One region of the Lelliottia sp. genome, then DNA from elsewhere that is predicted to be linked to it. Evidence: predicted binding sites of a transcription regulator. Region 1 holds the regulator's gene; each other region holds the start of a gene.
The links. The regulator CRP, encoded in region 1, controls carbon source genes, mostly activating them, when cyclic AMP is high. The targets are predictions, from matches to a motif close to ATGTGANNNNNNTCACAT.
Positions count from the first base shown of each region.

Region 2: cdd (cytidine deaminase) is a predicted target of CRP. The motif match lies at 3,554-3,571, and genes of this name have one in related genera.
Region 3: focA (formate transporter FocA) is a predicted target of CRP. The motif match lies at 2,240-2,257, and genes of this name have one in related genera.
Region 4: ACKI5T_RS16885 (PTS mannitol transporter subunit IICBA) is a predicted target of CRP. The motif match lies at 1,124-1,141, and genes of this name have one in related genera.

Region 1 covers NZ_JAZQNX010000028.1:70,109-76,187, reverse strand. The annotation lists gene ACKI5T_RS15730 (hydrolase) at 1-948, shown strand, start outside; gene ACKI5T_RS15725 (YheU family protein) at 945-1,163, shown strand; gene ACKI5T_RS15720 (phosphoribulokinase) at 1,194-2,063, shown strand; gene ACKI5T_RS15715 (OsmC family protein) at 2,109-2,513, opposite strand; gene crp (cAMP-activated global transcriptional regulator CRP) at 2,823-3,455, shown strand; gene ACKI5T_RS15705 (YccS/YhfK family putative transporter) at 3,513-5,600, shown strand; gene ACKI5T_RS15700 (aspartate aminotransferase family protein) at 5,597-6,079, opposite strand, start outside.
Region 2 covers NZ_JAZQNX010000024.1:156,008-162,086, forward strand. The annotation lists gene mglA (galactose/methyl galactoside ABC transporter ATP-binding protein MglA) at 1-687, shown strand, start outside; gene mglC (galactose/methyl galactoside ABC transporter permease MglC) at 703-1,713, shown strand; gene sanA (outer membrane permeability protein SanA) at 1,765-2,484, opposite strand; gene cdd (cytidine deaminase) at 2,612-3,496, opposite strand; gene ACKI5T_RS13785 (CidB/LrgB family autolysis modulator) at 3,625-4,320, opposite strand; gene ACKI5T_RS13790 (CidA/LrgA family protein) at 4,317-4,715, opposite strand; gene ACKI5T_RS13795 (hypothetical protein) at 4,931-5,194, shown strand; gene dusC (tRNA dihydrouridine(16) synthase DusC) at 5,282-6,079, shown strand, end outside.
Region 3 covers NZ_JAZQNX010000008.1:348,464-354,542, reverse strand. The annotation lists gene ACKI5T_RS06460 (DUF421 domain-containing protein) at 1-10, opposite strand, end outside; gene ycaO (30S ribosomal protein S12 methylthiotransferase accessory factor YcaO) at 150-1,910, shown strand; gene focA (formate transporter FocA) at 2,316-3,173, shown strand; gene pflB (formate C-acetyltransferase) at 3,224-5,506, shown strand; gene pflA (pyruvate formate lyase 1-activating protein) at 5,710-6,079, shown strand, end outside.
Region 4 covers NZ_JAZQNX010000034.1:73,556-79,634, forward strand. The annotation lists gene ACKI5T_RS16885 (PTS mannitol transporter subunit IICBA) at 1-866, opposite strand, end outside; gene ACKI5T_RS16890 (DUF3302 domain-containing protein) at 1,521-1,877, shown strand; gene ACKI5T_RS16895 (HlyD family secretion protein) at 1,880-3,016, shown strand; gene ACKI5T_RS16900 (glutathione S-transferase) at 3,080-3,688, shown strand; gene selA (L-seryl-tRNA(Sec) selenium transferase) at 3,786-5,177, shown strand; gene selB (selenocysteine-specific translation elongation factor) at 5,174-6,079, shown strand, end outside.

The DNA.
Region 1 (6,079 bases):
GCTAACCCGCATCTGCAAACCATGCTGCCACGGCTCCTGCGCCGTAAACTGCAATTTGACCCACACTGGCAGCGCCTCGACCTGCCGGACGGCGACTTTGTCGATTTAGCGTGGAGCGAAGATCCCGACCAGGCCAGGCATAAACCCCGGCTGGTGGTGTTCCACGGGCTGGAAGGCAGCCTGCATAGCCCGTATGCACACGGCCTGATCCACGCGGCAAAAGCGCGCGGCTGGCTCGGTGTGGTGATGCATTTTCGCGGATGCAGCGGCGAGCCAAACCGCCGCGAGCGGATTTATCATTCCGGCGAAACCGAAGACGGCACCTGGTTTTTACACTGGCTGGCGAAGACTTACGGCGCGGCCCCTACCGCTGCGGTAGGCTATTCGCTGGGTGGCAATATGCTGGCCTGTCTGCTGGCAAAAGAGAGTGACGCCGTGCCGCTGGATGCGGCGGTGATCGTCTCCGCGCCGTTTATGCTGGAGCAGTGCAGCTATCATATGGAAAAGGGCTTTTCGCGCGTGTATCAGCGCTATCTGCTGAATTTGCTGAAAGCCAACGCGGCACGCAAATTGAAAGCCTATCCCGATACGTTGCCGATCAACCTGCAACAGCTCAAGCGCATGCGCCGTCTGCGGGAGTTTGACGATCTGATCACCTCGAAGATCCACGGTTTTGCTGACGCACTAGACTATTATCGTCAGTGCAGCGCTATGCCGTTGCTGAATCAGATAACCAAGCCGACGCTGATTATTCATGCGAAAGACGATCCCTTTATGGATCACCATTCGATTCCGGCACCGGGATATTTGCCGTCTAACGTGCAGTACCAGTTGACCGAACATGGCGGCCACGTTGGTTTTATCGGCGGTACGTTACGGCGTCCGAAAATGTGGCTGGAAACGCGTATCCCCGACTGGTTAACCCCCTGGCTGGAAAAAACACGATGATGATTCCCTGGCAAGATCTGGCTCCCGAAACGCTGGACAGCCTGATTGAAAGCTTTGTATTACGCGAAGGCACCGATTATGGTGAACATGAACGCTCGCTTGAACAAAAGGTCGCCGATGTGAAACGGCAGCTACAAAATGGCGAGGTGTTGCTGGTGTGGTCTGAACTGCACGAAACCGTCAACATCATGCCGCGCAATCAGTTTCGCGGCTGATCGCTTCATCATTCCAGTCAGGGAGTTGCTATGTCCGCCAGACATCCGGTTATTGCCGTTACGGGTTCAAGTGGTGCGGGAACCACGACCACCAGCCTCGCGTTTCGTAAGATTTTCGCACAGCTCAACTTGCGCGCCGCCGAGGTAGAAGGCGACAGTTTTCATCGCTATACCCGTCCCGAAATGGACATGGCGATCCGCAAGGCGCGCGATCTCGGTAAACACATCAGCTACTTCGGGCCAGACGCCAACGACTTCGGTTTGCTGGAACAAACCTTTGCCGAGTACGGCCATACCGGCACAGGACAATCGCGTAAATATCTGCATACCTATGACGAAGCCGTGCCGTGGAACCAGGTGCCGGGCACATTTACGCCGTGGCAGCCGCTTCCGGAACCGACCGATGTGCTGTTTTACGAAGGATTGCATGGCGGCGTGGTGACGCCGCAACAGGATGTGGCGCGGCATGTCGATCTGTTGGTCGGCGTAGTGCCTATCGTCAACCTGGAGTGGATCCAGAAACTCACCCGCGACACCAGCGAGCGCGGCCACTCGCGTGAGGCGGTCATGGATTCAGTGGTACGCTCGATGGAAGATTACATTAACTTCCTGACGCCGCAGTTTTCGCGCACGCACATTAACTTTCAGCGCGTGCCTACAGTGGATACGTCAAATCCCTTCGCCGCCAAAACGATTCCGTCGCTCGACGAAAGCTTTGTGGTGATCCACTTCCGTAATCTGGAAGATATTGATTATCCGTGGCTGCTGGCGATGCTGCAGGGCTCGTTTATTTCGCACATAAATACGCTGGTCGTGCCGGGCGGGAAGATGGGACTGGCGATGGAGCTGATCATGATGCCGCTGGTGCAACGGCTGATGGAAGGCAAAAAGATCGAATGATCCTATTCCCTCTCCCCATGGGAGAGGGCTAAATCTCGTCAACGCTTACGCTTCAATCACTTCATACGAATGCGTGATTTTCACCGCTTTTTCCAGCATCAACGCGACCGAGCAGTACTTCTCCGCAGAAAGATCCACCGCACGGGAAACTGCGGCATCTTTCAGCGCCTTGCCGGCCACAATGAAGTGCAGATTGATGTGCGTAAACAGACGCGGCGCTTCTTCGCGACGCTCTGATGTCAGCTTCACTTCGCAATCGGTGACGTCATGACGCCCTTTTTGCAGAATCGAGACCACGTCGATGGCACTGCATCCACCCGCCGCCATCAGCACCACTTCCATCGGACTTGGCGCTTTATCGCCGGAGTTGCCATCCATCAAAATCTGGTGTCCTGAAGCGGATTCGCCGAGGAACGTTAAACCTTCAACCCATTTCACACGCGCTTGCATTTTATTCACTCCGACGTTGCATTTTTCCGGACAGATTACCCGCGCGTTACAATTCTCGCAACGGAAGACGACCTGCGTCATGCTGAAGCGAGACACCAGGAGACACGCGGCAAAAGCTATGCTAAAACACTCTGGATGGTACAGTAATACATTGACGTTACACATGTATGCAAAGGACATCAAACATTACAGGCTGCAAACATTTATGACAGCCTAATTCCCAGGTACGGGGAAGAATTCGATTGCAACCCCAGAGTCAGGATGCGATTTATGACTCTGGTGACAGCTTATAACAGAGGATAACAGCGCATGGTGCTTGGCAAACCGCAAACAGACCCGACTCTCGAATGGTTCTTGTCTCATTGCCATATTCATAAGTACCCATCGAAGAGCACGCTGATTCACCAGGGTGAAAAAGCGGAAACGTTGTATTACATCGTCAAAGGCTCGGTGGCAGTGCTTATTAAAGATGAAGAAGGAAAAGAGATGATCCTTTCTTATCTGAACCAGGGCGATTTCATCGGCGAACTGGGCCTGTTTGAAGAAGGCCAGGAACGTAGCGCCTGGGTACGTGCAAAATCGGCCTGTGAAGTGGCTGAGATCTCCTACAAAAAATTCCGTCAGTTAATTCAGGTTAACCCGGATATTCTGTTGCGCCTGTCTTCGCAGATGGCTCGCCGCCTGCAAATCACCTCCGAGAAAGTGGGTAACCTCGCCTTCCTGGATGTGACCGGTCGCATCGCGCAAACGCTGTTGAACCTGGCGAAACAGCCTGACGCTATGACTCACCCTGACGGCATGCAAATTAAAATTACCCGTCAGGAAATTGGTCAGATCGTCGGTTGCTCCCGTGAAACCGTTGGCCGTATCCTGAAAATGCTGGAAGATCAGAACCTGATCTCCGCCCACGGTAAAACTATCGTGGTTTACGGAACGCGTTAATTCCGGTCGAACGGCGTGCCACCGCAAGGTGTCACGCCGTTTTTGTCTCTGGCATCTATGTGGCGCAGGCTGATCTATCACCCGGAAGTTAACTACGCACTTCGGCAAACGCTGGTGTTATGTCTCCCCGTGGCCGTCGGTTTGATTCTGGGTCATCTGCAACACGGTCTGCTTTTTTCCCTCGTCCCTGCCTGCTGTAACATTGCCGGTCTCGATACGCCGCATAAACGCTTTTTCAAACGCCTGATTATTGGCGGATCGCTTTTTGCCGGATGTAGCCTGGCAGTACAGCTTTTGCTGGCGCGCGATATCCCCTTGCCGCTGATTTTAACCGTGCTGGCACTCACGCTCGGCGTGACGGCGGAAATCAGTTCTCTGCATGCCCGATTGCTCCCCGCTTCGCTAATTGCCTCGATTTTCACCCTCAGCCTCGCCGGGAATATGCCCGTCTGGGAACCGTTGCTGATCTACGCGTTCGGCACGCTGTGGTACGGATTATTCAACTGGTTCTGGTTTTGGATGTGGCGCGAGCAGCCTTTGCGCGAATCCTTAAGCCTGCTCTACGTTCAGCTCGCTGATTACTGCGAAGCAAAATACACCCTGCTGACGCAGCACACCGACCCGGAAAAGGCGCTGCCGCCGCTGCTGACGCGTCAGCAAAAAGTGGTCGATTTAATCAGCCAGTGCTATCAGCAGCTGCACATGCTGGCGGCCAATAAAAATCATGAATACAAACGGCTGCTGCGCACGTTTCAGGTAGGGCTGGATCTCCAGGAACATATCTCCGTCAGCCTGCATCATCCACAGGAAGTGCAAAAACTGGTGGAGCGCAGCCATGCCGAAGCGGTGATCCGCTGGAATGCCCAGACGGTCGCGGCGCGTCTGCGCGTGCTGGCTGACGATATTCTTTATCACCGCTACCCCACGCGCTTTACCATGGATAAGCCATTGGGCGCGCTGGAGAAAATCGCCCGTCAGCATCCGGATAACCCGGTCGGGCAGTTCTGCGCATGGCATTTCAGCCGCATCGCACGCGTGCTGCGCACCCAACGTCCGCTCTATCCCCGTGACCTGATGGCGGATAAGCAGAAACGGCTGCCGCTACTGCCAGCGCTGAAAAGCTATCTGTCTTTTAAATCCTCTGCCCTGCGAAATGCGGCGCGCATTAGCGTGATGCTGAGTATCGCCAGCCTGATGGGCGTGGCGCTGCATTTACCCAAGCCCTACTGGATTTTAATGACTGTGCTGTTCGTGACGCAGAACGGCTATGGCGCGACGCGCGTGCGGATCCTGCACCGGGCGGGCGGGACTATTGCCGGCCTGGTGATTGCGGGTGTCACGCTGCACTTCCACGTTCCGGACGGTTACACCCTGGCGGGTATGCTGCTTATCACGCTGGTCAGCTATCTGTTTATCCGTAAAAACTATGGCTGGGCAATGGTCGGTTTCACGGTCACCGCGGTGTATACCCTGCAACTGCTTACTCTGAATGGCGAACAGTTTATTGTTGCCCGACTGGTGGATACGCTGATTGGCTGTCTGATTGCGTTTGGCGGCATGGTCTGGCTGTGGCCACAGTGGCAAAGCGGGCTGTTGCGCCAGAATGCTCACGATGCGCTCGAGGCCGACCAGCAGGCTATTCGCCTGATCCTCAGCGCCGACCCGCAGCCGTCACCGCTGGCGTACCAGCGCATGAAGGTCAATCAGGCTCATAACGCGCTGTTTAACTCGCTTAACCAGGCCATGCAAGAGCCGGGCTTTAATTCGCACTATCTGGCCGATATGAAACTCTGGGTGACGCACAGCCAGTTCATCGTCGAACATATCAACGCGATGACCACGCTGGCGCGTGAGCATACGATGCTGACGCCAGATCTGGCGCAGCGCTATTTGCAGTCGTGTGAAATTGCGTTGCAGCGGTGTCAGCAGCGCCTGGAATATGACGCGCCGGGGGAATCGGGGGATATTAATATTCTTGAAGGGCCAGAAACGCTCACCTATGGTCCGATGAGCACGCTGGAACAACACATACAGCGCATACTCGGACATCTGAGCACCATGCACACCATTTCGTCGGTGGCATGGCGACAACGCCCGCATCACGGTATCTGGTTAACGCGCCTGTTGCGGCGCGAATCCAATTAACCCTTAACGATTTTCCCAACGGCTGCGGCAAAGCGCGCCATACCGTCGTCAATATCCTGTGCTTCAATCACCAGCGACGGCGCAAAGCGCATGACGTCCGGTCCGGCATTCAGGACCATCACCCCTTCATGCGCAGCGGCATGGAGGAAATCTCGCGCGCGGCCTTGGTATTGTGGCTTCAGTTCCGCGCCAACCAGCAGTCCCATTCCACGAATATCACTGAATACATCGTACTGCGCATCGATCTGCTGAAGATGTTTCACAAACTGTTCGCGTTTCGCGCTCACGCCGTTCAGCACGTCTGGCGTGTTGATAATATCAAACGCCGCGCCAGCAATAGCGCAGGCCAGCGGATTCCCGCCGTAAGTCGAACCGTGAGATCCTACATGGAATGCCGATGCGATCTCCTGCGTCGTCAGCACGGCACTGACCGGGAAGCCGCCGCCGAGCGCTTTGGCGCTGGTCAGAATGTCCGGCGT
Region 2 (6,079 bases), on a different contig from region 1:
ATTCGTGATGTCTCTTTCGATCTGCACAAAGGCGAAATTCTGGGTATTGCCGGTCTGGTCGGTGCAAAGCGTACTGACATTGTGGAAACCCTGTTTGGTATCCGTGAGAAAGCCGATGGCACCATCACGCTGCACGGTAAAAAAATTAATAACCATAATGCCAACGAAGCCATTAACCATGGTTTTGCACTGGTGACTGAAGAGCGTCGTTCGACGGGTATTTACGCGTATCTCGATATTAACTTTAACTCGTTAATTTCTAATATTCGTAACTATAAGAACAAAGTCGGTCTGCTGGATACGTCCCGAATGAAAAGCGATACCCAATGGGTTATCGATTCAATGCGCGTGAAGACCCCAGGACATCAGACGCAAATTGGTTCGCTGTCCGGCGGTAACCAACAGAAAGTCATTATCGGTCGCTGGTTATTAACCCAACCAGAAATTTTAATGCTGGATGAACCCACGCGCGGTATTGACGTGGGCGCCAAATTTGAAATTTATCAGCTGATTGCTGAGCTGGCCAAAAAGAATAAAGGGATCATTATTATATCTTCCGAAATGCCGGAATTGTTAGGGATCACAGATCGTATTCTGGTTATGAGCAATGGTCTCGTCGCCGGAATTGTTGACACCAAAACGACAACGCAAAACGAAATTCTCCGTCTTGCGTCTTTGCACCTTTAAGATCAGGGGCTCCTCATGAGTGCGTTAAATAAAAAAAGTTTTCTCACTTATCTGAAAGAAGGCGGAATTTACGTCGTACTTTTAGTATTACTGGCCATTATTATTTTCCAGGACCCTACGTTCTTAAGTTTATTAAACTTGAGTAACATTCTGACCCAGTCCTCAGTGCGTATTATTATCGCATTGGGTGTGGCGGGTCTGATTGTGACTCAGGGTACTGACCTGTCAGCGGGACGTCAGGTGGGCTTAGCGGCTGTTATCGCGGCGACTTTATTACAGTCCATTGATAATGCGAACAAAGTATTCCCGGAAATGGCCACCATGCCTATCATTCTGGTGGTGCTGATTGTGTGCGTTATCGGTGCCATTATCGGTCTGATTAACGGCATCATCATCGCGTATCTGAACGTCACCCCGTTCATTACGACGCTGGGTACGATGATTATCGTTTACGGTATCAACTCCCTGTATTACGACTTCGTGGGCGCATCACCGATTTCTGGTTTCGACAGCGGCTTCTCTACCTTCGCGCAAGGCTTTGTCGCGCTGGGCAGCTTCCGCCTGTCATACATCACCTTCTATGCGCTGATTGCGGTCGCGTTCGTCTGGGTGCTGTGGAACAAAACGCGCTTCGGTAAAAACATCTTCGCTATCGGCGGTAACCCTGAAGCCGCGAAAGTGTCTGGCGTTAACGTTGCGCTGAACCTGCTGATGATTTACGCATTGTCCGGTGTGTTCTACGCATTCGGTGGTTTGCTTGAAGCGGGTCGTATCGGCTCTGCAACGAATAACCTCGGCTTCATGTACGAGCTGGATGCAATCGCAGCCTGCGTCGTGGGTGGCGTTTCCTTCAGCGGTGGTGTGGGTACGGTAGTGGGCGTGGTCACCGGTGTTATCATCTTTACCGTTATCAACTACGGCCTGACGTATATCGGCGTAAACCCTTACTGGCAGTACATCATCAAAGGCGCGATCATCATCTTCGCCGTCGCCCTGGATTCACTGAAATACGCTCGTAAAAAGTAATCGCAGAAGTCCAAAAAAAAGCCCGCTGAGATAGCGGGCTTTTTTGTTTTCTTATTTCTTGTCTTTTATCTGTAGATCCAGAAGTTGCTCGGGTGCCACTGCCGGATAATCCTGCGCGCCTTCGGGCACTTCGTGCAACTCCGGAATGGGCACCAGCGGACCTAAGAAGCGTGGTTCACGCTTGAAGAGATACAGGTCGGCGAGCGCACCAAAGCGAGCGCCAAACTCACGTACGCGGACGCTGAGCATATCTTTTGGAGACGGTACGGCGTAGCACTGGGCCTGAATGCCCATATGTAGCGCAATAAAGAGCGCGCGCTCGCAGTGGAAACGCTGAGTGATGATAATGAAATCGTTGGTATCAAATACTTTGCGGGTACGCACGATAGAATCCAGCGTACGGAAACCGGCATAATCCAGAACGATATCAGCGGGGTCGACACCTGCGGCAATCAAATCTTTGCGCATGGTCATGGGTTCGTTATAGCTCTGCTGGGCATTGTCGCCGCTTAACAGCAGGTAATTCACTTTGCCGCTGTTGTAGGCATTTAGCGCGCCCTGAATACGGTAGCGGTAATACTGATTGATCACGCCGGTACGATAATATTTTGCCGTCCCCAGCACCACGCCAACCTGTCGATAAGGCAGGTCCTGCAAATCGTCAAAAATATAAGGGGCGGTTTTCCAGCTCATCCAGCGGTCGAGGCCGAGCGCAGCCAACAGCAGTATGCCGACCAGGACAGACAGGCTGTAAAACACACGCTTTAACATGAAGATGACTCGTCCGTGGGTGAAATTTCACTCAGGCTACTTTACCCGCCTGGGAAGCGCAAGAAACTGCGATTTGATTGAGGGGATTTTCATCAGTTTCGCGGGCATTTCTGCCCGCAAAGAAGGATTACGCCAACAAGGTGCGATCAATGTTAGAACAGCCCAGCGCTTTCAGGGTTGCCGCGGTGGCATCCCACTGAATCAGAGGCGCATCAGCTTTTTCAGCGAGGATCGCGCGCTGAATATCTGGATAATCGTAGCCGTTCAGGCTCAGTAAATTCAGGGCGCCTTGCAGCGGTGGCAGGGTTGGGTTAAATGCGGCGTTCTCGGCATAACTGCCAGAGAAAATACGGCCATCACGGCACTCCAGCGCAACGCCACTCGGTGACTGGCTGTACGGCGCGTGACTTTTATTGGCGGCGGCAATGGCAGACTGCGTCAGTTCATCGCCCGTTAACGCATAACCGTGGTTCTGCTCATCCATCAGCAGCGTTTTGATGTCGAGGTCTTTCGGACCAAAGGCATCCGGCAGGTAATCACTCAGGGTATGCGGCTCACGACCCGGCAGGTTAATGCGCAGTTCCAGACCACTGTTCAGCTCATTCATAAACTGGCGACAGTGACCGCAAGGGGTGTAGTTAACGGTGATGGCTTTCAGAGCGAGCTCACCGCGAAGCCAGGCGTGACTGATCGCGCTCTGCTCGGCGTGGACTGTTTGCTGCATCGTCGCACCCAGGAACTCCATGTTCCCGCCGAAATACCAGGCGCCACTTACGCCGCGCGCGATGGCGCCAACGTTGAAGTGGGAAAGGTCGGCTCTTGCGCAGGCGGCAGCCAGCGGGAGCAGTGCGAAAGCCAGCGCGTCTTCGTCCAGTCCCGTAGCCTGTTTAAGCATCGTGACCTGCTCAGCCGTCAGCAGGGCGGGGAAGTGCTCATCCGCTAGAACCGGAGCCAGGGCTGATTGCAAATTCTCGGCGAGCTGGGCGAAAGCAGATTGAAAACGTGGGTGCATGGCAATGCCTCATAAAGGTTAATGGATCGGTAGTTTACGGAGCCACTACCGCTTTATATGTGATCCAGTTCTCATTATGTATGCAACTTATGAAATCAAAATGAAAATTGCGCGACGCATCGCAAATTTTAACCCATCACGGCCAGAATGATCGGGAATAAGAACGGCGCAATGAGCGATGTCATGATCCCACATATCACCAGGGCTAAAGAGCTAAACGCGCCTTCCTGATAATCCAGTTCCGCGCAACGCGCTGTGCCGAGCGCATGCGATGCGGTTCCCATTGCCAGCCCACGCGCCGCTTTGGTTCGAATGCGCATCAAATTCAGCAGCGTGTGTCCAAATACGGCGCCCAAAATACCGACAAAAATGACGCACATCGCGCTAATAGCGGGAATGCCACCAATGCTGCCACCCACGGCCATCGCAATTGGCGTGGTCACGGATTTCGGTAATATTGAGGCGGCGATCTGCGGCGAAGCGCCCATCAGCAGGGCAACAGATGTCCCTGTCACCATCGCGACTACGCTGCCAATCAGGCAGATCGTGATGATGGATTTCCAGCGTGCGCGGATCTGGTGGAGTTGTTCGTAGAGCGGTAACGCCAGAGCAACGACCGCAGGCTGCAACAGATCGTTCAAAATTTTGCTGCCCGCAAAGTAGCGCTCGTAAGGAATATGGGTGATCAGCAGGAAGGGAATAATCACCACCATGGCGACCAGCAGCGGGTTGAGTAGCGGCATTTTAAAACGGGCGGCAAGTTTCCGGGCGGCGAAGAAAACCACCAGCGTCAACGGCAGTGACCACCAGATATTGGCCATCATTTTTGGTTTCCTTTTTGCCCTACCACTTTACGTTCACCATGCACCAGATGTGAACTCCAACTCACCACCAGGAACACCACCAGCGTGCTGATGGCGCATGAGACCACAATCGGACCAAACTGGGCCTTTAGCACATCGTAATACTGCATCACCCCCACGCCGATCGGCACGAACAGCAGCGCCATATAGCGAATCAGCACAAAGCATCCCGGGTTGACCCACTTTGCGGGCAGAATTTGCAGTGCCAGCAGCAAAAACATAATCAGCATGCCGATTATGCTGCCCGGAATGGTGATAGGCAGCAGGGATGCGACGAAAATTCCTGCATAGAGGCAAGCGTAAATAAGGATAAACGCGCGCAGATATTGCCAGACAGTATTGAGTGCTTTGATCATGGTGAAAGTCCTTGATGAAACGCATTCATCATACAATTAAACCTGGAAACGTGCTACGGATCACATCATGAAATTTGAGCATACCAGACATTCCAATTTGGAACGTCGGGCATTTCCCCAGAATTAAGGGTAAAGGCGATAGAAAACAGTGTAGTACCGGGTGGTTTTTCGGCGGTAATGATATGATAAATCTCCCCCTCAGGCAGGAGATCACCATGCCAGAATATTTCATTTTCAAAAAGGGCAGCACGGTTCACGCACGACCAGCAGCAGATATTGACGCCGCGTCTACATTGAAAGAGCAGGGCTACGAAAAGCAGTTCGAAGAAATTATTGCTTCTGATGAGAAAAGCGCCCTTGCGCGATTTGCTTCCATTAAGAAAGAAGAAAAACTGACAGTGCACGCATTTATGACGGGGCCCGCCATCATTTCGCTGGTGCTTGCCATCGTGGTGATTATTGGTTTTGTATTTACGTGATATAGCCTCGGGACGCGCATTAATCAACCCTTTCCACGCGCCAGGAGAGCGGCTACCATAGCGCGTCTTTTTTCACAGGTATTGAGAATGCGTGTATTACTGGCGCCGATGGAAGGTGTGCTCGACTCACTGGTGCGCGAGCTGCTGACCGAGGTTAATGATTACGATCTCTGCGTCACCGAATTTTTGCGTGTGGTCGATATGCTGTTGCCCGCAAAGTCGTTTTATCGACTCTGCCCGGAATTGCATCGTCAGAGTCGGACGACGTCAGGCACGCTGGTTCGCATTCAGCTTTTAGGCCAATACCCCGAGTGGCTGGCGGAAAACGCTGCGCGCGCCGTGGAGCTGGGCTCTTATGGCGTGGATCTCAACTGCGGCTGCCCGTCAAAAATGGTTAACGGTAGCGGGGGCGGCGCAACGCTGCTTAAAGATCCTGAGCTGATTTATCGCGGCGCGAAAGCGATGCGTGAAGCCGTACCTTCTCATCTGCCCGTAACGGTAAAAGTGCGTTTGGGCTGGGACAGTGGCGATCGCCAGTTTGAGATTGCGGATGCTGTTCAGCAGGCTGGTGCGACCGAACTGGTCGTTCACGGGCGTACCAAAGAAGACGGCTACAAAGCGGAGCGCATTAACTGGCAGGCGATCCGCGACATTCGTCAACGGCTGGATATTCCTGTTATCGCCAACGGTGAAATTTGGGATTACGAAAGTGCGCAAGCCTGTCTAAAAGAAACCGGCTGTGACTCGGTGATGATCGGGCGCGGTGCCCTCAACATTCCAAATCTGAGCCGGGTGATAAAATATAACGAACCGCGTATGGCATGGCCTGACGTGGTGACACTGCTGCAAAAATATACCCGCCTCGAAAAACAGGGTGATACCGGG
Region 3 (6,079 bases), on a different contig from region 1:
ACGCTTTCATTTTTTCTATGCCTTAACAGTGAGTTACTGCCTGTAAGCATAGTCCAGCCTTTTATTTTCGCCGTATCCTTCGCGAAGATAGCGCCAGTCACGCAAAACCCGTATCATTGCGCGCTTACCGTACGATAAAAGTGATAGCCATGACTCAAACATTCATCCCCGGCAAAGACGCCGCTCTGGAAGATTCCATCGCTCGCTTCCAGCAAAAACTGACCGACCTGGGCTTTAATATCGAAGAAGCCTCCTGGCTCAACCCAGTTCCGCACGTCTGGTCTGTTCATATTCGTGATACCGATTGCGCGCTGTGCTTTACCAACGGTAAAGGTGCCACCAAAAAAGCGGCTTTGGCTTCTGCGCTGGGTGAGTATTTTGAGCGTCTGTCCACAAACTATTTCTTTGCGGATTTCTGGCTGGGCGACACGATCGCAAACGGCCCGTTCGTGCATTACCCGAATGAAAAATGGTTCCCGCTGACGGAAGACGATGAATTGCCAGACGGCATTCTGGATACGCGCCTGCGTGCATTTTACGATCCTGACAACGAACTGACCGCCGGTATGCTGATCGATCTGCAATCCGGTAATGACGAGCGAGGTATTTGCGCCCTGCCGTTTACCCGTCAGTCTGATGAACAAACCGTCTACATTCCGATGAACATCGTCGGTAACCTGTATGTTTCCAACGGTATGTCTGCTGGTAACACCCGCAACGAAGCTCGCGTTCAGGGTCTTTCTGAAGTGTTTGAGCGCCATATCAAAAATCGCATTATTGCGGAATCCATCAGCCTGCCGGAAATCCCGAGCGACGTGCTGGCGCGCTATCCGGGCGTGGTGGAATCCATCGCTAAACTGGAAGCCGAAGGTTTCCCGATCTTTGCGTACGACGGTTCACTGGGCGGTAAATACCCGGTTATCTGCGTGGTGCTGTTCAACCCAGCTAACGGGACGTGTTTCGCCTCATTTGGCGCGCACCCTGATTTTGGCGTAGCGCTGGAACGTACCGTGACCGAGCTGCTGCAAGGCCGCAGCCTGAAAGATCTGGACGTGTTTACGCCACCGACCTTTGATGATGAAGAAGTGGGCGAACACACTAATCTGGAAACTCACTTCATTGATTCCAGCGGTTTGATCTCCTGGGACATGTTCAAACAGGACGCTGACTACCCGTTTGTGGACTGGAATTTCTCCGGCACAACCGAAGAAGAGTTCGCCACGCTAATGGCCATCTTCAAAGCCGAAGATAAAGAAGTGTACATCGCCGATTACGAACACCTGAGCGTTTACGCCTGCCGTATTCTGGTTCCTGGCATGTCTGATATTTATCCAGCAGAAGATTTGTGGCTGGCAAATAACGCAATGGGCAGCCATCTTCGCGAAACCTTGCTCGCCTTGCCGGGCAGTGAATGGGAAAAAGAAGAGTATTTGAACCTGATTGCCCAAATGGACGATGAAGGTCACGATGATATGACTCGCGTGCGCGAGTTGCTGGGTCTGGCGACCGGTAAAGACACTGGCTGGTACACGCTGCGTATTGGCGAACTGAAAGCAATGCTGGCGCTGGCCGGTGGCGATCTGGATCAGGCTTTGGCCTGGACCGAGTGGACCATTGAGTACAACCAGTCTGTATTCAGCGCTGAGCGTGCAAATTATTACCGCTGCCTGCAAACCTTGTTGCTGCTCTCTCAGGAAGAAGATCGCCAGCCGCTGCAATATTTGAACGCGTTCGTGCGTATGTATGGTGCTGATGCCGTTGAAGCTGCAAGTGCCGCCCTGAGCGGTGAAGCGCCATTCTATGGCCTTCAGCCTGTCGACAGCGACCTCAAAGCGTTCCCGGCACATCAGTCTCTGCTGAAAGCGTATGAAAAACTGCAGCGTGCGAAAGTCGCTTACTGGTCAAAATAAGCGCACATAACACCATAGACTGTAGGCGTATCTTATCCGCTGAGCTATATTACGGGGCAATTTCATTGCCCCGTTTTTTATATTTATTCGCAATGAATTTTAATTGTAATAATAACGTTAATCACAGGTAAATATAATTAAGTTTACTTGCGTTTTACTGTTACTTTTTAGGGCAATTACTCCATTTTAATTAACTGCCATCGGGAGCCTTCAGGAAATAATTCAACTCTTTTCATAACTTTTAAAATTTATTTTTATACGGATAATCAAAAACTTACGCCGCAATCGTAGCAAAACCACACGCTTTGCGGGCCTATAAGCCAGGCGAGATATGATCTATATCAATTTCTCTTCTATAATGCTTTGTTAGTATCTCGTCGCCGACTTAATAAAGAGAGAGTTAGTGTGAAAGCTGACAACCCTTTTGATCTAATACTCCCAGCAGCGATGGCCAAAGTGGCCGAAGAAGCGGGTGTCTATAAAGCAACAAAGCACCCGATGACGACGTTCTATCTGGCGATTACCGCTGGTATGTTCATCTCCATCGCATTTGTCTTCTACATCACTGCGACCACCGGTACTGCTGCGATGCCTTTCGGTATTGCAAAATTAATTGGCGGTATCTGTTTCTCACTGGGTTTGATTCTGTGCGTCATCTGTGGCGCTGATCTCTTTACCTCAACAGTCCTTATCGTTGTGGCAAAAGCGAGCGGAAGAATCACCTGGGGCCAACTGGCGCGCAACTGGCTCAACGTCTACGTTGGCAACCTGATTGGCTGTTTGCTCTTTGTTCTGCTCATGTGGTTGTCTGGCGAGTACATGGCCGCCAACGGTGGCTGGGGGCTTAACGTCCTTCAAACCGCCGACCACAAAATGCATCACACATTCATTGAAGCCGTCGCTCTGGGTATCCTCGCAAACCTGATGGTGTGCCTGGCTGTCTGGATGAGCTACTCCGGACGTAGCCTGATGGACAAAGCCATGATTATGGTTCTGCCCGTCGCCATGTTCGTCGCCAGCGGCTTTGAACACAGCATCGCAAACATGTTTATGATCCCGATGGGGATCGTCATCCGCAACTTTGCGAGCCCGGAGTTCTGGACCGCTGTTGGTTCAAGCCCGGAAAGTTTCTCTCACCTGACTATTATGAATTTCATCACAGATAATCTGATCCCAGTCACCATTGGGAATATTATCGGTGGGGGTCTGTTGGTTGGGTTGACATACTGGGTCATTTACCTGCGTGGCGACAATCATCATTGATGGTTTCTCAGGCAGTAAATAAAAAATCCACTTAAGAAGGTAGGTATCACATGTCCGAACTTAATGAAAAGTTAGCCACAGCCTGGGAAGGTTTCGCGAAAGGTGACTGGCAGAAAGAAGTCAACGTGCGTGACTTTATTCAGAAAAACTATACCCCGTATGAAGGTGACGAATCCTTCCTGGCTGGTGCAACTGACGCAACCACCAAGCTTTGGGACAACGTAATGGAAGGCGTTAAACTGGAAAACCGCACTCACGCGCCAGTTGATTTCGATACTTCCGTTGCCTCTACCATCACTTCTCACGATGCTGGCTATATCAACAAAGCCCTTGAGAAAATCGTTGGTCTGCAGACTGAAGCGCCACTGAAACGTGCAATTATTCCGTTCGGTGGCATCAAAATGGTTGAGAGTTCATGCAAAGCGTACGATCGCGAGCTGGACCCAATGCTGAAAAAAATCTTCAGCGAATACCGCAAGACTCACAACCAGGGCGTGTTTGATGTTTACACCAAAGACATCCTGAACTGCCGCAAATCTGGCGTTCTGACTGGTCTGCCAGATGCTTATGGCCGTGGTCGTATCATCGGTGACTACCGTCGCGTTGCGCTGTACGGCATCGACTTCCTGATGAAAGACAAATACGCTCAATTCTTGTCTCTGCAATCTGATCTGGAAAACGGCGTAAACCTGGAAGCAACTATCCGTCTGCGCGAAGAGATCTCTGAACAGTACCGCGCACTGGGCCAGATCAAAGAGATGGCAGCGAAATACGGCTGTGATATCTCTGGTCCTGCGACCAATGCTCAGGAAGCAATTCAGTGGACTTACTTCGGCTACCTGGCTGCTGTTAAGTCTCAGAACGGCGCAGCAATGTCCTTCGGTCGCGTATCCACCTTCCTGGATGCTTACATCGAACGTGATATCAAAGCTGGCAAAATCAACGAACAAGACGCTCAGGAAATGATTGACCACCTGGTCATGAAACTGCGTATGGTTCGCTTCCTGCGTACGCCTGAATATGATGAACTGTTCTCCGGTGACCCAATCTGGGCAACTGAATCCATCGCTGGTATGGGTGTTGATGGCCGTACTCTGGTCACCAAAAATAGCTTCCGTTTCCTGAACACCCTGTACACTATGGGCCCGTCTCCGGAACCAAACATCACTGTTCTGTGGTCTGAAAAGCTGCCACTGAACTTCAAGAAATTCGCGGCTAAAGTGTCCATCGATACCTCTTCTCTGCAGTATGAGAACGATGATCTGATGCGTCCTGACTTCAACAACGATGACTACGCTATCGCGTGTTGTGTAAGCCCAATGATTGTTGGTAAGCAAATGCAGTTCTTCGGTGCTCGTGCTAACCTCGCGAAAACCATGCTGTACGCTATCAACGGCGGCGTTGATGAAAAACTGAAAATCCAGGTTGGTCCTAAATCTGAACCAATCAAAGGTGACGTTCTGAACTTCGACGAAGTCATGGAACGTATGGATCACTTCATGGATTGGCTGGCTAAGCAGTATGTCACCGCCCTGAACATCATCCATTACATGCATGACAAATACAGCTACGAAGCCTCTCTGATGGCACTGCACGACCGTGACGTGGTTCGCACCATGGCATGCGGTATCGCTGGTCTGTCTGTTGCTGCTGACTCCCTGTCTGCTATCAAATATGCGAAAGTTAAACCCATTCGTGATGAAGACGGTCTGGCTATCGACTTCGCTATCGAAGGCGAATACCCGCAGTTTGGTAACAACGACTCGCGTGTTGATGACATGGCAGTTGACCTGGTTGAACGTTTCATGAAGAAAATTCAGAAACTGACTACCTACCGTAACGCTATCCCGACTCAGTCTGTTCTGACCATCACCTCTAACGTTGTGTACGGTAAGAAAACCGGTAATACCCCAGACGGTCGTCGCGCTGGCGCGCCATTTGGCCCAGGTGCTAACCCAATGCACGGCCGTGACCAGAAAGGTGCTGTTGCCTCTCTGACTTCCGTTGCTAAACTGCCGTTTGCCTACGCGAAAGATGGTATCTCTTATACCTTCTCTATCGTTCCAAATGCGCTGGGTAAAGACGACGAAGTGCGTAAAACCAACCTGGCTGGCCTGATGGACGGTTACTTCCATCACGAATCATCCATCGAAGGTGGTCAACACCTGAACGTGAACGTGATGAACCGTGAAATGCTGCTTGATGCAATGGAAAACCCGGAAAAATATCCGCAGTTGACCATCCGTGTATCTGGCTACGCGGTACGTTTTAACTCGCTGACTAAAGAACAGCAGCAGGACGTTATCACTCGTACCTTCACTCAATCCATCTAACTGGAATTGACTGAAACCACGCCGTAAAAAGCGTACAATAAAGGCTCCACATCCGTGGGGCCTTTTTAACACCCTCTCCACGTTAGTCTCTTTTGCCCGGTATCTATACTGAATGGATAACAGCCAAAACAGACTCGACATAGCCAACTGAGCTATGCATATAAACAGGCCCTGTACGGGCCGAATCTGGAGATATCACCGCAATGTCAATTATTGGTCGTATTCACTCCTTTGAATCCTGTGGCACTGTTGATGGCCCAGGCATCCGCTTTATTACCTTCTTCCAGGGTTGTCTGATGCGTTGCCTGTATTGCCATAACCGCGATACATGGGACACGCATGGCGGCAAGGAAATCACCGTTGAAGAGCTAATGAAAGAGGTGGTGACCTATCGCCACTTTATGAATGCCTCTGGCGGTGGCGTCACCGCATCCGGTGGAGAAGCCATTCTCCAGGCAGAATTCGTCCGTGACTGGTTCCGCGCCTGTCGGAAAGAAGGTATTCATACCTGTCTGGATACCAATGGTTTTGTGCGTCGCTACGATCCGGTCATTGATGAGTTACTCGAAGTGA
Region 4 (6,079 bases), on a different contig from region 1:
CCACCCAATACGCTCAGGGTGAACACACCAGTCATACCGCCGAGGATAACGGCCAGGATCAGACGTGGGTTCATCAGCACGTATGGGAAGTAAATTTCGTGGATACCACCCAGGAAGTGGATGATTGCCGCGCCGCCTGCAGACTGTTTCGCGCTGCCACGACCAAAGAACATATACGCCAGCAGAACACCCATACCCGGACCTGGGTTTGCTTCAATCAGGAAGAAGATGGACTTGCCGAGTTCATGAGACTGCTGAATACCCAGCGGCGAGAAGATACCGTGGTTAATCGCGTTATTGAGGAACAGGATTTTCGCCGGTTCAACAAAGATAGACGCCAGCGGCAGCATGTCGTGAACAACCATGAAGTTAACGCCAGCAGCCAGCACTTTAGACAGCACTTCAACCGCAGGGCCAATGCCGAGGAACGCCAGAATCGCCAGGATCATACCGATGATGCCAGCGGAGAAGTTGTTCACCAGCATTTCGAAGCCGGATTTGATTTTGCCATCAACCCAAACGTCGAATTTCTTAATCGCCCAGCCGCCCAGCGGACCGGCAATCATTGCACCGAGGAACATCGGCATATCCGCGCCGACGATCACGCCCATGGTCGTAATTGCACCGACCACACCACCACGGTCACCGCCGACCAAACGACCACCGGTAAAACCGATGAGCAGTGGCAGCAGATAGGTAATCATTGGACCAACAAGCTTCGCCAGGGTTTCGCTCGGCAACCATCCTGTTGGAATGAACAAGGCGGTGATGATACCCCACGCGATAAACGCGCCGATATTTGGCATCACCATGTTGCTGAGGAAACGACCAAAGCTTTGTACTTTGATCTTGAAATCGGATGACATAAAACACCCCTTCTTATGTTTACGCTTAGGCTTTCAGCCCGAGGTTTATCGTTAATGTGCGGCGGCAGAGGTTGCTGAGCCCTGTTCTGATGCTGTGAAATCTGGCACCGAATCGTTCAACTGTCCAGACAGTGAAAATTTATGTGATCTGAATCACGCAAATACAGGGGGTGCGGATAACATTGAAGTGATCGCTATCACAAAATGAGAGTATGAAAAAATACAATGGAGAAAAAAGTCGCTGATTAGGCCTGTTAATGTGAAGCTGATCACATTTTATGATTTGGTGTTTGTCTCGTTATTGTGATTGATTTCACAAAATATTTTGATGCGGATTTCTCTTGATGCGATCGGCGGCAAATTCGGTATGGCTCTCCAGAGCCAGGATTTCGTCACACGAAAAGCTAAACGAATTTCACCTCATAGGTTATGGCGAAAAGTGGAAACCTGGATTACGCTCATTATGTAAACTTAAGTCTATTATTATTCATGATATATTTTGTCACGCTTATAAACTTGCATGGAGATATAATAAAAAACCATACTCCCCGGCTCTGAAATAATAAGTGCATTAGATTGTACTTAAATGAATTAATTTGGTTGCGTACCATTTTATTAATTTAATGAGTTGACGTTGTTTCGAGTGAGGCAAATATGTTTTTAAACTATTTTGCGCTGGGTGTATTGATTTTCGTTTTCCTGGTTCTTTTTTACGGAATCATTGCCATCCACGACATCCCTTATTTAATGGCAAAAAAGCGTAATCATCCCCACGCTGATGCGATCCATACGGCGGGTTGGGTGAGTCTGTTTACGCTCCACGTTATCTGGCCCTTCCTGTGGATTTGGGCCACACTGTACCAGCCAGAGCGCGGGTGGGGTATGCAAAATCAAGCCGTTCCCGCCCCGCAGCAACAAGATATTGATGCCCTTTCTAAACGCGTTGCCGACCTGGAACAGCGGCTTGCCGCCACGCCTACGCCCGCGAACAAAAATAGGGCGGAGGGCTAAATATGGATCTGCTCATTATTTTGACTTACGTGGCGTTTGCGTGGGCAATATTTAAAATTTTTCGCATTCCCGTTAATCAATGGACGCTGTCTACTGCCGCATTAGGTGGAGTGTTTATTGTCGCTGGTTTGATTTTATTAATGAACTATAACCATCCGTATACCTTCACGGCACAGAAAGCAGTAATTTCTATTCCGATTACCCCGCAGGTTACTGGGGTGGTGAGTGAAGTCACGGATAAAAATAATCAGCTCATTAAAAAAGGCGAAGTGTTATTTAAATTGGACCCGGTACGCTATCAAGCCAGAGTCGACAGACTTAAAGCGGATTTAGTGACGGCGACACACAGTATTGATGTCCTGAAAGCGCAGCTTTCTGAAGCCGAAGCGAATACCACTCGCGTGTCTGCCGAACGCGACAGACTTTATAAAGATTTCCAACGCTACCTGAAGGGCAGCCAGGCGAAGGTCAATCCCTTCTCAGAAAGCGACATTGATAACGCGCGGCAAAACTATCTGGCGCAGGATGCGATGGTCAAAGCGTCCATCGCGGATCAAGCGCAAATCAAAAGCCAGTTAGACAGCATGGTCAACGGCGAGCAATCGCAAATTGTCTCACTTCGCGCCCAGCTTACAGAAGCTAACTACAATCTCGAACAGACCGTGGTGCGCGCACCCAGCGATGGCTATGTCACTCAGGTGCTGATCCGTCCGGGGACCTATGCTGCTGCGCTGCCGTTACGTCCGGTGATGGTGTTTATTCCGGAGCAAAAACGACTCATTGTGGCGCAGTTCCGCCAGAACTCGTTACTGCGTCTGAAACCGGGTGACGAAGCCGAAGTGGTCTTCAACGCGCTGCCGGGCCAGGTCTTCAGCGGTAAGCTCACCAGCATTTTACCGGTGGTGCCGGGCGGTTCTTATCAGGCTCAGGGCGCGCTGCAATCGTTAACGGTGATTCCGGGTACGGACGGGGTGCTTGGCACGATTGAGCTCGCGCCGAATGCGGATGTCGAAGCGTTGCCGGACGGCATCTATGCGCAAGTGGCCGTCTATTCCGACCACTTTTCTCACGTCTCGGTGATGCGAAAAGTGCTACTGCGCATGACCAGTTGGATGCATTACCTCTACCTCGATCATTAAGGTTCTGCCTTTTTTCATTGCCTGATCCATACTTACCCTTTTGGATGAATCAAGGATCAGGCAATGAAACTCATCGGCAGCTACACCAGTCCATTCGTGCGTAAAATTTCGGTTCTCCTGTTGGAAAAAGGCATCACGTTCGAGTTTGTGAATGAGCAGCCGTACAACGCAGAGAATGGCGTGGCGCAGTATAACCCGCTGGGAAAAGTCCCGGCGCTGCTCACCGATGATGGCGAATGCTGGTTTGACTCCCCGATTATTGCGGAATATATCGAACTGCTCGGCATTGCGCCTGCAATGGTGCCACGTGAACCGAAAGCAGCGCTTGCCGTGAGGCAAATCGAAGCGCTGGCGGATGGCATTATGGATGCGGCGCTGGCGTCCGTGCGTGAGCAAGCGCGCCCTGCGGCGCAGCAATCCGAAACGGAGCTATTGCGCCAGCGGGAGAAAATCAATCGCAGCCTGGACAGATGTGAACAGCTTCTGCATAACGGCAATGTTAAAACCGATACGCTGAATCTGGCCACGATTGCGATTGCCTGCGCCGTGGGCTACCTCAATTTTCGCCATGTTTCTCCGGGCTGGTGCGTAGAGCGTCCGCTGCTGGTTAAACTCGCTGAAACGCTCTTCCAGCGCGAAAGTTTTGCCCGTACGGAACCGCCGAAGGTTTGATGCGAGTTATAACACTTCTCCTCTTTAGCCTGTACAATCCCTGTAGAAATTGACCCCCTCTCCCGTCGGGAGGGGGATAAAACCCCCACTTCCAGGCATGACAATGACGACTCATCATTCCCTCTACAGCCAGATACCTGCGTCCGATCGCCTGCTGCGTGATCCCCGCTTCACTCCCATTCTTGAACAGTTCGGACACACTCGCGCCGTCGCGTTGTTGCGTTTGTTACAGGATGAAGCGCGCCTGCATATTCAGGCTGAAAACGCATTGCCGCAGTGGTGTGCGGACTGGCCGATGGAAGTAGAAAAGCGCTTGAAAGCGCAAACGCAGAGCGCGTTGCGCCCGGTCATTAACCTTACCGGAACGGTGCTTCACACCAATTTAGGTCGTGCACCGCAGGCTGAAGAGGCGATTGAGGCCGTCACGCAGGCGATGCGTTCGCCCGTGACGCTGGAATACGATCTGGATGGCGCTGGCCGTGGTCATCGTGACCGGGCGCTGGCGAGTCTGCTGTGCCAGATTACGGGCGCAGAAGATGCCTGCATCGTGAATAACAACGCGGCGGCAGTGCTGCTGATGTTGGCCGCGACCGCAAGCGGAAAAGAGGTGGTGGTGTCGCGTGGTGAATTAGTGGAGATCGGCGGGGCGTTTCGCATTCCAGATGTGATGCGCCAGGCCGGTTGCACACTGCATGAAGTGGGGACGACGAACCGGACGCATGCGAAGGACTATCGCGCTGCGGTAAATGAAAACACTGCGCTGTTGATGAAAGTCCACACCAGTAATTATCAGATTGAAGGTTTTACCAAAACCGTTGAAGAGGCGGAACTGGCAGAGATTGGCCGCGAGCTGAACGTGTCGGTGATTGCGGATTTGGGCAGCGGTTCGCTGGTGGATCTCAGCGTGTACGGCTTGCCGAAAGAGCCGATGCCGCAGGAGATGATCGCCGCGGGCGTCAGTCTGGTCAGTTTTTCGGGCGATAAGCTGCTGGGTGGTCCGCAGGCGGGCATTATCGTTGGCAAACGCGAACTGATTGAAAAGCTACAGCAACATCCGCTGAAACGCGCGCTGCGCGTCGATAAAATGACGCTGGCGGCGCTTGAAGCCACGCTGCGACTGTATCTCCATCCGGAAACACTGGCAGAACGGCTGCCCACGTTACGATTGTTGGCGCGCGATGCGGCGTCGATTCGCGCTCAGGCCGAGTTATTGCGCGCAAAAATCGCTGCGCATTTCGTGGCGTTTGACGTGCATGTTGAATCCTGTCAGTCGCAGATTGGCAGCGGATCGCTTCCGGTCGACCGCCTGCCGAGCGCGGCACTGACGTTTACGCCGCGCGACGGGCGCGGTAGCCAGCTCGAAGCGCTGTCATCCTGCTGGCGTGCATTGCCTACGCCCATCATTGGGCGCATCTATGACGGGCGGCTGTGGCTGGATCTGCGCTGTCTTGAAGATGAAGAACAGTTTCTGGAGATGTTGCTGAAATGATTATTGCCACTGCCGGTCATGTCGACCACGGGAAAACCACGCTGTTGCAGGCCATCACGGGTGTGAATGCCGATCGCTTGCCCGAAGAGAAAAAACGCGGCATGACCATCGATCTGGGATATGCCTATTGGCCGCAACCCGATGGCCGGATTCTGGGCTTTATTGATGTGCCTGGGCATGAAAAATTTCTCTCGAATATGCTGGCAGGTGTTGGCGGAATCGACCTCGCGCTGCTGGTGGTGGCCTGTGATGATGGCGTGATGGCGCAAACGCGCGAGCATCTGGCTATTTTGCAATTGACCGGTAATCCGCAGCTCACGGTTGCGCTGACGAAAGCGGATCGTGTCGATGAGAGTCGTATTGATGAAGTCCGCGAACAGCTTCAGGCGACATTACAGGAGTACGGTTTTGCCGATGCGCCTGTTTTTGTCACCGTCGCTACAGAAGGGCGGGGTATCGACGAACTTCGCTCTCATTTACAGCATCTTTCTTCGCGCGAGCAAACCCGCGATCATCGGTTCCGTTTAGCCATCGACCGCGCATTTACCGTGAAAGGGGCTGGACTGGTCGTCACCGGTACGGCGCTGAGTGGTGAAGTGAAAGTGGGGGACAGCCTGTGGCTGACGGGCGTCAACAAACCGATGCGTGTACGTGGTCTGCATGCGCAGAATCAGCCGTCTGAACAGGCACATGCCGGGCAGCGTATCGCGCTGAACATTGCGGGTGATGCTGAAAAAGAACAACTCAATCGCGGCGACTGGCTGCTGTCCGACGCGCCACCGGAGCCGTCCGAGCGCGTGATTGTTTCCCTGCAAGCCCATACGCCGTTGACGCAGTGGCAGCCGCTGCATATCCACCATGCCGCCAGCCACGCCACTGGCCGCGTTTCGCTGCTGGAAAAC